Regions from separate parts of the Janthinobacterium aestuarii genome, predicted to be linked through region 2. Evidence: predicted binding sites of a transcription regulator. Region 2 holds the regulator's gene; the other holds the start of a gene.
What was found. Region 2 encodes FNR, which switches genes on or off when oxygen is low (the NO sensors DNR and NnrR bind a similar motif). Its sites were predicted from a motif close to TTGATNNNNATCAA; they were not measured.
Positions count from the first base shown of each region.

Region 1: a site for FNR is predicted at 4,039-4,052, ahead of OPV09_RS12285 (bacteriohemerythrin). Genes of this name have one in related genera too.

Region 1 covers NZ_CP142523.1:2,699,916-2,705,982, reverse strand. The annotation lists gene OPV09_RS12305 (branched-chain amino acid aminotransferase) at 1-516, opposite strand, end outside; gene OPV09_RS12300 (sulfite reductase flavoprotein subunit alpha) at 712-3,225, shown strand; gene OPV09_RS12295 (hypothetical protein) at 3,337-3,522, shown strand; gene OPV09_RS12290 (hypothetical protein) at 3,674-3,829, shown strand; gene OPV09_RS12285 (bacteriohemerythrin) at 4,128-4,526, shown strand; gene OPV09_RS12280 (hypothetical protein) at 4,530-5,369, opposite strand; gene OPV09_RS12275 (TonB-dependent siderophore receptor) at 5,694-6,067, shown strand, end outside.
Region 2 covers NZ_CP142523.1:274,018-280,084, reverse strand. The annotation lists gene OPV09_RS01180 (response regulator) at 1-2,308, opposite strand, end outside; gene fnr (fumarate/nitrate reduction transcriptional regulator Fnr) at 2,548-3,306, shown strand; gene OPV09_RS01170 (FixH family protein) at 3,310-3,834, opposite strand; gene ccoG (cytochrome c oxidase accessory protein CcoG) at 3,889-5,271, opposite strand; gene ccoP (cytochrome-c oxidase, cbb3-type subunit III) at 5,276-6,067, opposite strand, start outside.

The sequences.
Region 1 (6,067 bases), 2.4 Mb from region 2:
GCCGGCCGGCGAGGCGAACAGCACGAACAGGTATTCTTCCGATGGACGCACGCCCAGGTAAGGATCGGTAGCGATCATCAGCGGACGCATGTACAGGCTCTCGCCCGTGTTCTTCGGCACCCAGTTGCGGTCTTGCGAAATGAGCGCGTCGCCCGCTTCCAGGAACAGCTCGACAGGAATGGCCGGCATGGCCAGGCGCGCGGCGCTGCGGTTGAAGCGCTCCGCGTTTTGTTCCGGGCGGAAAGTCTTGATGCTGCCGTCCGGCTGGGCAAACGCCTTGTAGCCTTCGAAGATGGCCTGGCCGTAGTGCAGGGACGAAGCGGATGGGTCCAGCATCAGCGGGCCGTAAGCCTTCAGTTCGCCCTGCTGCCACTTGCCGTCACGGTAAGGAATCACCACCATGTGGTCGGTGAAGATGCGGCCAAAGGCGGGATTGACCATGCGCGCGGCGCGCTCGGCGTCGGACAAGGGGTGGGCGGACGGGGTGACGACGAGATTCGGTGTGGAAGTGGTCATGGCAGCAATGGGAACTAGTGAACAGTATCCCTATTGTAGCGCCTATGACGCCCGATCAGGCAAACGGGGATGGCCCCCGCCCCGTGAACACAGGGCACCATCATTTGCGAATGATTCTCGTTTGCGTTAAAATATCAGCCTTCCTTCTTCCCGCCATGCCTGACGTCCTGCATGGCGGCGCTATCGAAAGCCGCCATGACCACTTCCTCCCTCCCCCAGTTGCGCGCCAGCACCGACGCCGTGCCCGCAGTGCGCCAGCCAAGCGCCGCCCCGCAACAACGGCGCTGGCACTGGACCTGGAAGCAGATATGGTTTCAATTGCACTGGTTTATCGGCATCACTGCCGGCACGGTGCTGGTGATCATTGGCCTGAGCGGCGCCACCCTGGCCTTCAAGGAGGAATTACTCGATGTCATGAACCCCGGCGTGCGCCATGTGTCCGTGGAAACCCACGCCCCGCTGACGCCGGCCCAGTTAAGTAGCATTGCCGCAGCCGAACACGGCCAGCGCGTGGCGTCGATCACCATGTATGCGCAAGCGGGCACGGCGCCACGGTTGTTCTTCGCGCCGAAGAACGGCCAGCGGCGCGGCGAGTCCATCTATGTGCATCCGTACACGGGCGCGACCCAGCCTGCGCTGGCGGGGGCGGAATTTTTCGAGTGGACGGAGTCATTGCACCGCTGGCTGCTGCTGCCGCGCGATCCGGGCCGGCAAGTGGCGGGTGCGCTGGCCCTGTGCCTGCTGGGGTTAGCCCTGTCCGGCCTGTATCTGCGCTGGCCCCGCCGTCCGCTGGACTGGCGCACGTGGCTGACCTTCGATCCCGCCCTGAAGGGCCGCTCCTTTTTGTGGAATCTGCACGCCGTGGCCGGCACCTGGTGCCTGATCGTCTACGTGGCGCTGACCTTGACGGGCATTTACTGGAGCTATGACGTGGTGCGCGACAATATCGACGCCTGGGCCGGCAAGCCGCCAAGGATGGCACAGGCACCCGCGAAAAAAGGCGGCGGCAAGGAGAAGGCGCCCGCCGCCGACATCAGCCTGGCCTGGACCAGCTTCCAGCAGCACGCCGCCGGCTGGACCCTGGCCAGCGTGCGCCTGCCCACGCGCGCCGGCGAAGCCGTGCAATTCACGTGGCTGGCGAGCGATGCGCCGCACGAACGGGCGCGCAGCCGCATGAGCATTGCACCGGCCGACGGCAGCATCACGGAAAACGAGCCGTACAGCCAGCAAGCGCTCGGTGCACGCCTCGTCAACATCATTTATCCGCTGCACATGGGCACGTATTTCGGCTTGCCGGGCCGCATCATCGTTACCTTGGCCAGCCTGGGCCTGCCCTTGTTCGCCATCACGGGCTGGATGCTGTACCTGGGCCGCCGCAAGGCAAAGCGAGCTGTCCAGGCGCAGCGCGCCATGCTGGGCGCCGGTGCGCCGGGCAAGACGGACACAGGTTTACCTACCCTCGTCGCCTACGCCAGCCAGTCGGGACAGGCCGAGCGCCTGGCCCTGGAAAGCGCACGCGCCCTGCAGCAGGCCGGGGTCGCCGTCGACGTGCAGTCGCTGGACCGGTTTGATCCCGCGCAATTGCGCCAGTACGAACGGGCGCTGATCGTCGCCAGCACCTTTGGCGAAGGCGAGGCGCCGGACGGCACGCGCCGCTTCGCGCGCCTCTTGCACGCAACATCGGGCACGCCGCTGGCGGGCCTCGAATTCGGCATGCTGGCCCTGGGCGACCGCCATTACAGCGCCTTCTGCGGTTTTGGCCATGCGCTGGCGCAGCAATTGCAAGCGCTGGGCGCCCATCCATTATTCCCGCTGATCGAAGTGGACAAGCACGACCCCGCTGCCCTGGCCGACTGGTCCCAAGCACTGGCCCGCTGCAGCGGCAGCGCCATCGACGCCATCGGCGTACAGGAAGAAGCGTCGTATGCCGAGTGGCGCCTGGCGCGGCGCGTGCTGCTCAACCCGGGGAGCCTGGGCGGCGAATTGCATGAAATCACCTTGACGGGCCCGGCCGGCGCCACCTGGGAAGCGGGCGCGCTGGCGGAAATCATCGCCTGCAACGCGGATGGCAGTGATGGCGATGCAGACCATACCCACCACGCGCCCCGCAGCTATTCGCTCGCTTCGCTGCCATCCGATGGTGAACTGCAATTGCTGGTGCGCCAGGAACGCCATGCGGGCGAGGACAACCAGGGATTTGGCGTCTGTTCCGGCTGGCTCACGCGCTTCGCCCCGCTGGGTGCCAGCATCCGCTTGCGCCTGCAAGCCAATCCCGCCTTCGCTCCCGCCCTGGCCGACGTGCCCTGCATTTATATCGGCAACGGTTCCGGCCTGGCCGGCCTGCGTGCCCACTTACGCGCGCGCCAGCGGGCGGGGCTGGCCCGCAACTGGCTGCTGTTCGGCGAGCGCCAGCAAGCTTTTGACAGCGTCTGCGGCGAAGAGTTGCAAGGCTGGCTCGACGCTGGCCACCTGGCGCGCCTGGACAGGGTCTTTTCGCGCGATGGTGAAACCCGGGAATACGTGCAAGACCGCCTGCGCGCCAACGCTGAAGAGTTGCGCGAGTGGCTGGCGCAAGGCGCCATCGTCTACGTATGCGGCAGCCTGCAAGGCATGGCGGCAGGAATCGATGCTGTACTGCAAGAAGTGCTGGGCCAGGAGGGCCTCGACGCCCTGCTGGCGGCCGGACGCTACCGCCGCGACGTGTATTGACTTAGATCAGCCTGCCGCCCGCGCCGCCCGGCTATGTGGGCAGGCGCACGGTCAGCACCAGCCATCGGACTAGAGTGGAGTCATTCCCACCCACTGTCTGCGAGGCTAGCCATGAAAAATCCCTGGATGAGCATGTACCTGAGCGCCGCCAACCGCATCGCCAACACGGCGCGCGGCCACGCCACGGCCGCCGTCAAGCGCGAGGCGGCGAAAAATACGCGGCAGTTGACGCAAGTGTGGTTCGATTCCTTCCTGCCGCCCGCAAGCAAGCCACGGCGCAGCCGCAAGGCCAAATAGGCCCCTTGCAGCAGGCGAACTGGTGCAGTGCATCACAGCAATAAGTTGAAGTTACGACCAGGTGAACTAAACTGCAAGCATGGTAGTACATAAGGAAGTGACCGGCAGGCGCCGCATCCCCGCGCCGCCGCCGGGACACCGGGAGACGACCATGTTGACGCTCAAAGTGCTGGCCTGCCTTGCCCTGTCGGCCCTGATGCTTGCACCCCTCGTGTTGAGGGATACGATGCAGCTATCCGCTGGGCAGCAGTTGCAGGTGCCTAATGTCGATGCGCATGCCATGTGGAGCCATTGGCCTCGGCAATAAGACGCGTGGCTGAGAAAACACCGCTGACCGCGTTGCCGTGCCTCGTCGTACATTCGTACTGCCTTCGGCACGGCGCCTTGCCAGCGGCGTTTTTCAGCGGCGCTCGGTAACGCGGCGCATCGCTGAAACCGCTTTATTACGGAGGGAAAATTGGTTCCTACATCCATTTGTTTTTGCTTTGTTTTCCTCGCCCCCTCTTCACCATACTTTTGATCCAGGTCATGGATTTCCCTCTTCGCTGCGCCCACACTGGAACAGTCCGCTTCGCACCGCGACGGACTTAACCGGGAGCATCGGCATGGGTAAATCGCATTGGAAGGATGAGATGGCGCTGGGTGTTCCCGTCATCGACGAGGCGCATGAGGCGCTGTTTCAGGAACTGGCGCGGCTGCAGCAATTGGGCGACCAGCATTTCAGCGTGGCGTTTCGCGAGCTGATTGCGGCCGTCGAACGCGATTTCCGCGAGGAGGAGGATTTGATGGAACAAATCGCCTTTCCCTCGCTGGCCAACCACCGCGAACAGCATGCGCGCGTGCTCAGCGGCTTGCACCATGCCTGGGCCGCCGTCGATGAAGGCGACCTGGAACAGGGACGCCATGCGCTGTCGCTGTTGCCGCAATGGCTGATCTTCCACCAGGCCACCATGGACCTGGCCCTGGCGGCGGCGCTGGAACTGGTGCAGCGCCAGCCCAATTAGACGCTACAGCAGCAGCACCGTCGCCTGCTCGGGCATGACCACGCGGTAGTGTCCCGGGTATTTGTCTTCGCCATCGAAAATCTTGCAAAACACGGGCTGGTTGATGTCGTTGACGGCCGCTTCGTTCATGGGCAAGGTGGCAATCAATTGCTCGCCATCCATCAACTGCAAGGCGCTGCCCCGCTCTGCCGCGCAGAAGGCCAGCGATTGCACGTCGCTGGCGAACGGCCGCTTGTACCACGGCGTGATGGCCCGCACGGCGCGCCGGGCGTCGTGCAAGACTTGCCCCACGCGCGTGACGTTCCACGCATCGCGCGCCACGGCGGGCTGCAGGACGATATTCGCCGTCAACTCGCCCCTGCCCTTGTTCACCAGGAAAGTACCATCCTGCGCGGCGATGTCATCGTTGAGCGGCACGACAAACACGCCGCCGTCGGACACCTTGATCGGCATGGGCGCGCCATTGCCTTGCAAGGCCACGCGCACGTCGTCGATGGTGGCGCTCAGCTTGGCAGGAATCAGGCGCAGGGCCATGACCACGCTGCCGCTCGACACTTGCCACACTTTCCTGGCCGTCAGATAACTTTCGCGGTAAGCCGTGAAGCGCACGCGCGGCGCCTTGGCGTCGCTGCTGGCCGTGATCGTCACCGTTTGCGGTGGCAGCGCCTCTTCCGCTGGCGCGGCGGGCGTGACCGGCGCAAGAGGTGCTGGCATGGTATCGGTGGCGGGCGGCACGCTGGCGCTCTGCAGCGGCGCGGGAACAGCCGACGGCGTCGCGTGTTCCTGAGCCTGGCCCAGCGACGCGACACACAACCATCCGGCACAAGCGATCCATGTACGCATGCATTTCTTTCAATGAGGAAAATATTTTGTCAGCGCCTGCATTATCGCAGAAGGCCAGACCTTACGCCGCCATGGGCTTCTGCACAGTTTTGGTGCGCACGCTTGATTATTTGGCAAATACCACCTATATTGATAATGATTCCTATTCATGAAATTGAAGGAAATCGCGCGCCCTTCCTTTCCACTGCCCGTCCGCGCCGGGCCTTGCGGTGGAACTGCTATCCAAGCCAGACCACGGGCCAGCGTCACGCCATCCCCCCAGCTACTGCGCACCTCGCCAGACGAGATAGGAACACTCACGACTAAAAATATTCCAGGAAAATGATGCAATCAACGACAGTCTCCTCTTCTTCGCGCCAGCCCACCTTGCGCCCCCTCCCCCATCTGTTACACATCAGCCTGCTGAGCCTCGCGGCCGGCGTGGCCTTGCCGGCACAGGCTGCCGATGCGGCCGCGGCCGACGTCACCATGCCGGCCGTCACCGTGCTGGGCCAGTCGACGGCGACGACGGAAGGCACGCAGTCGTACACGGCAGGCGAAGCGCGCAGCGCCACGCGCATGGAGCTGACTTTGCGCGAGACGCCGCAATCGGTCAGCGTCATCACGCGCCAGTTGCTCGACGACCTGGGCGCCGTGCGGCTGGACCAGGCGCTGGCGCAGACGACGGGTATCCAGGTGGGCCAGAACGACACCGAGCG
Region 2 (6,067 bases):
CCGTGCCCAGTGGCTGGTGCAGGATGCGCTGCTCGCCGCCGTCGTTCTTGGTGATCAGTGCCTGGTGCAGGGCATCGAACAGGCTCGATCCCGTGATCGGTTTCATCAGCACGACGTCGGCCTCGGCCGCGCTGGAAATTTCCTCGAGGTGGTTGCGGGCGAAGGCGTTGACCATCACCACGATGGGCTGGCGCTGGCCGCTGGCCGCCTGGCGGATGGCCTTGGCCGTGGCCAGGCCGTCCATGACGGGCATGTGCCAGTCGGCCAGCACCACGTCGTACGGTTGCTGCTGCGCCAGGCGTTCGCGGTACAGTTCGATGGCGGCAAAGCCGGAATCGACTTCGTCGGCCAGCCAGCCCCACGCCTCGATCAGCTTGACGATCAGTTCGCGCGTGGTGCGGTTATCGTCGGCCACCAGCAGGCGCAGCTGGCCCAGTGCCGGCGTGCGCCGCGTTTCGGCTGGCTGCGCCAGCATCTCGAACGGCACGCTGAACCAGAAGCGGCTGCCCTTGCCTTCGCTGCTGGCGACGGCGATGTCGCCGCCCATCATGTGGATCAGCTGCTTGCTGATGGCCAGGCCCAGGCCCGTGCCGCCGAAGCGGCGCGTGATGCTCTGGTCGCCCTGCGAAAACGCGGCAAACAGCTGCTGTTGCTGCAGTTCCGTCATGCCGATGCCCGTGTCGCGCACTTCGAAGCGCAGCCAGGCGCGGCCGCTCTCGCTCCTGCTCTCGGCCAGGCTGACGGCCACCACCACTTCGCCGTTCTCCGTGAACTTGATGGCGTTGCCGGCCAGGTTGACGAGGATTTGCTGCAGGCGCTGGGCGTCGCCCACGAGGCGCCGCGGCACGTCGGGCTCGACGGCGATGGCCAGTTCCAGCTCCTTTTCGCCCGCATTCATCGTCATCGTGGTGGCGAGGGTATTCATGACTTCGTCGAGGTCGAATTCGACGGGCGACAGTTCCATGCGGCGCGCCTCGATCTTCGAATAATCGAGCACGTCGTTGAGGATGCCCAGCAGCGACTGGCCCGCCACGCGCACCATGGTCAGATACTTGCGCTGTTCCGTATCGAGCTTGGTATTGCCCAGCAAATACACCATGCCCAGCACGGCATTGAGTGGCGTGCGGATTTCATGGCTCATGTTGGCCACGAAATCGCTCTTCGCGCGGTTGGCGGCCTCGGCCCGGTCGCGTTCCTGCTCCAGTTCGGCCGCGCGCGATTCGAGTTCCTGCTGCAGGCGGTCGCGTTCGCTCATCAGGCCATTGAACGCTTCCGTCAGTTCGCCGATCTCGTCGCGCTGCTGCACCGGCACGGGGGTGAAACGGCTGCCGCTGGTGCGCAGGGCCAGCAGGGTGTCGCGCAGGCGCACCAGCGGCGACAGCAGGCGCACGGTGACCCAGCCCAGAACAAATGCGGCCAGCAGCGAAGCGAGGATGCTCCACAGCACCAGCCGGTACAGCACGCCATCGAACGGTTCGAAGGCGTCCGCGACGGGCAGCGAGGTAGCCAGCAGCCAGTTCACCGATTTCAAACGCTTGAAGCTGTTGACGGCCGTGATGCCGCGGCTGTTGGTGCTGACCATGCTGCCTTCGCCATCTTCCTTCAGCAGCTGGGTGGTCGTCAGGTTGGCGTTCGGCTGGCGCGGCTGCAGCAAGCGGCTGGTATCGGGATGCAGCACGTAGCGCGGCACGGCGCCGCGCGTGAGGATGAAGTAATAGCCGCTCTTGCCGATCTTTTCCGAGCGCAGGCGTCCCAGCAGGTTGTCCTTGTACAGGCGCAGCACGCCGATCACCACGCCGGCCACCTGGCCATCGGCGGCCAGCACGGGCGCGACCATCTGCACGATGGGCATGCCGCTCGACTTGCCGAGCATCGGCTCGGTGATCATGGGCTGGCGCGTGCGCAGCACGGTCTGGAAATACTCGCGCTCGGCAACGTTGATGCCCGTGCGCCCCGCCACTTCCGGCATGTCGGCCACGACGGCGCCATGCGCGTCGAGCACCAGCACGTCGTCGAACAGCACCAGCATCGAGCGGCGCGAATAGTATTCGCGCAATTGGGCCGGCTGGGCCATCAGTTCCGGCGGCTGCTGCCTGGCCGTCAGGGTGACGATCTGCAGCAGCATGCCCAGCTTGTCGTCGAGCTCGGCAGCGGTGCGGCTGATCAGGGACGACTGCTGGCTCAGCAGTACTCGCGTGAAGTCGTCGCGCATATGCTGCACCTGGATCATGGTGACCAGCGCGATCATGGCGATCGAGGTCAGGCTGGTGGCCAGCGCGACTTTTGCTTTGATGCCGAGAGGCTTCATGATTTCCTTTTCAGTACCGGGCGGCACAGGCGGCAGATAATGCTGTTAGGAATTTTCCTATCAATACATCAAGTTGGCAAGCGGCGCCGCGCAAATGGCCCTCCCCGCATGGGCTTTTGACGATGTTGCCATATAATTAAAGTCGGAACGTCGTTTATTCGCCGAAATTGCGGTGAAATTGGCACACGGCAACCCTGTATGCAGTAAACTTGTTGTTGCATTTTCTAAAAGGTACCGACATGACTGAAGCGCTACTCACTCCAACCTTGCCCACAGTGACCGTGGAAGCGTTGCGTGCGCGATGCTCGACCTGCAGCATGCATCAATTGTGCCTGCCGATGGGCCTCGATATGGGCGACATGGACAGGCTGGACCAGATCATCGGCCGCCGCCGCAAGATCGTGCGCGGCGCCTCGCTGTTCCGCATCGGCGACTCGTTCCAGAACCTGTACGCGATCCGCCTGGGACACTTCAAGACGTACCAGATCAATCCGGGCGGCGAAGAGCAGGTGACGGGTTTCCAGATGGCCGGCGAACTGCTGGGCATGGACGCCATCAGCGCCGACCGCCACCACTGTAATGCGGTGGCGCTGGAAGACAGCGAAGTGTGTGAAATCCCGTTTTCCAGCCTGGAACAATTGCTGGGCAATATGCCGACCCTGCTGCGGCATTTCCACCGCATGATGAGCCAGGAAATCACGCGCGAGCAAAGCGTGATGCTGTTGCTGGGCAATATGCAGGCGACGCAGCGTTTTGCCGCCTTCATCGTCAACCTGGCGTCGCGCTATGAGGCGCGCGGCTATTCGAGCAGCAAATTCCAGCTGCGCATGTCGCGCGAGGAAATCGGCAACTACCTGGGCCTGACCATCGAGAGCGTCAGCCGTTTATTGTCGAAATTCAAGAAGGAAGGCTGGCTGCGCGTCTCGAACCGCGAGATCGAGATCCTGCAGCCTGCCAAGCTGAAAGCCATTACAGCCGGTACCGACGTCTGCAAGTAAGGCTTATAGCTCTTCGTCCGCATGCAGCGCGATGCTGCGCTGCACGGGCCAGGTCCAGATGCCGGACAGGCGCCACTCGCGCTTGTCGTTTTCCACCAGCACTTGCCAGCGGCTGCGCTCGAGCATCGGCAGCGCGACCGAGAAATTGCCGGCCGCATCGGGCTGCACCAGCAGCTTGATATCCTTTTCCGGCAAAGTCGCATGCGCCAAGTGCAGCTGCAACGGCCCCTGATAGGCCTTGCCGAAGCTGTGCACGGAACCGCTCAGGCGCGCTGACGCCACGTCGTACGCCAGGCTCGTCTCCATGGCCAGGTCGCTGGCGATCGTGTCGCGCTTCAAATCCTGGTTGATCGCCTTGCCCTGCTTGTAATAATCGCCCACCACCAGCGCATCGGGCTGCGTAAAGGCGATATAGCCCATGAAGCTGCCGACGACCACGGACAGGCCGGGACCGATCATCAGCAGCCATGGCCAGCGATGCTTGTACCACGGTGCAACGGGAGGCTGCAGTTTCAGACTGTCGGACATGGTATTTCTCCTCTGTAAACGGCCAGCCCCCGTGCGGGGACCGGCCTTCCTGCATTAACGCGGCACGATGAAGACCGCGCTTTCACGCACATGCAGCGACGGGTCGTCCAGCGATTGCAATTCGATCGCAATCTTGTTCGACCCCTTCTCGCCCACGCCGTGCGGCACGCGCAGGCGGATCGGCCAGCCCAGCGTTTCCGTCGGCTGCAAGGTCACTTCTTCGCGCGTCAGCAAGGTCAGGCCCGGCAAGCCGGAGGCGCTGATCTTGAAATGCTGGCTTTGCTCGGACGTGTTCATGATCTGCAGGCGGTAGACGTTTTCGATCATGCCGTCTTCCACTTCGCGTCCCATCGAACCGCGGTCGCGGATCACGTCCATTTTCAGGGGCGTGCGCAGGGCCAGCGAGGTACATACGGCGATGATGATCAGGGCAAGGATGGAAGTGTAGATCAGGACGCGCGGGCGCATGGCGCGCTGGCGTATCTGCTTCGAATTGAAGTTGTTTTCCATCGCATGGTCGGTGCTGTAGCGTATCAGGCCACGCGGCCGCTCGACCTTGTCCATCACGCTGTTGCAGGCATCGACGCAGGCGGCGCAGCCGATGCATTCATACTGCAGGCCGTTGCGGATATCGATGCCGGTCGGACACACCTGCACGCACAGGGTGCAGTCGATGCAATCGCCCAGCTTGTCGTTGTTGCCGGCCTTCTTGCTCATGGCGCCGCGTGGTTCGCCGCGCTTGGCATCGTAGGTGATGATCAGGGTGTCCTGGTCGAACATGGCGCTCTGGAAGCGCGCGTAGGGGCACATGTATTTGCACACCTGCTCGCGCAGCCAGCCCGCGTTGCCGTAGGTTGCCAGGCTGTAGAACAGGACCCAGAACCATTCCCAGGGACCGAAATTGAGGGTGGTCACCTCGCGCGCCAGTTCCTTGATCGGTGTGAAGTAGCCGACAAAGGTAAAGCCCGTCCATAGGGCGATGGCGCCCCATACCACATGCTTGGCCGTCTTCTTGAATGCCTTGCGCACGGACGGGCCCTGCTTGTCGAGGGCCATGCGCGCGCTGCGCGTGCCCTCGATGCGGCGTTCGACCCACAGGAAAATTTCCGTGTATACCGTTTGCGGGCAAGAGAACCCGCACCACACCCGCCCGGCAATGGCCGTGACGAGGAACAACAAATACGCACAGATGATCAGCAGGGCCGCCAGATAGATGAAATCCTGGGGCCACAGCACGACGCCGAAAATGTAGAACTTGCGCGTGGTCAAGTCGAACAGCAGGGCTTGCCTGCCATTCCAGGTCAACCACGGCAAGCCGTAGAACGCGAGCTGGGTAAGCCATACGCATACCCATCGCCAGGTAGCGTAGCGTCCTTTGGCCTCGCGAGGGTAGATCTGCTCGCGGGCCGCATACATCTTGATAACTTGAGGTTCCATTACATCATTTCACGGGCGTCTGAGGATTCGACAGGCTCCAGACATACGCCGACAGCACGTGTACCTTGGATTCGCCGAGGAAATCGCTGAAGGCCGGCATGGTGTTGCTGCGTCCCTTGCGTACGGTTTCCATGATGGTATCGGCGCTGCCGCCGTACAGCCAGACCTTGTCCGTCAGATTCGGCGCGCCCAGCATCTGGTTGCCCTTCGCATCGGCGCCATGACAGGCCATGCAGGCGCCAAACTTGGCTTTGCCCAGCACGGACTTGACGGGATCCGAGGTCGAACCGGACAGGCTCAGCACATAATGGGCCACGTTCTCGACATCCTTTTCGGAACCGAGGGCGGCGCCCATCGGTGGCATCTGCCCATTGCGGCCGTGCAGGATGGTGGCCTTGATGATGTCGGGTTCGCCGCCATACAGCCAGTCCTTGTCCGTCAGGTTGGGGAAGCCCTTGTTGCCGCGTGCATCCGAACCGTGGCATTGCGCGCAGTAGGTCAGGAACAGGCGCTGGCCGATGGCTTGCGCTTGCGGATCGGCGGCCACCGTCTTCAAGTCCTGGCTCAGGTACTTGTTGAACAGGGGGCCGTAGTCGGCTTCCGCCTTCTTCAGCTCTTCCTCGTACTGGCCCGTCGATTTCCAGCCCAGGCTGCCGGCATAGTTGCCCAGGCCCGGATACAGGAACAGGTAGGCCAGCGCGAAGACGATGGTGATGTAGAACAGCCACATCCACCAGCGCGGCATCGGCGTATTGAGTTCCTTCAAGTCCTCGTCCCAGACGTGGCCCGTGGTGCC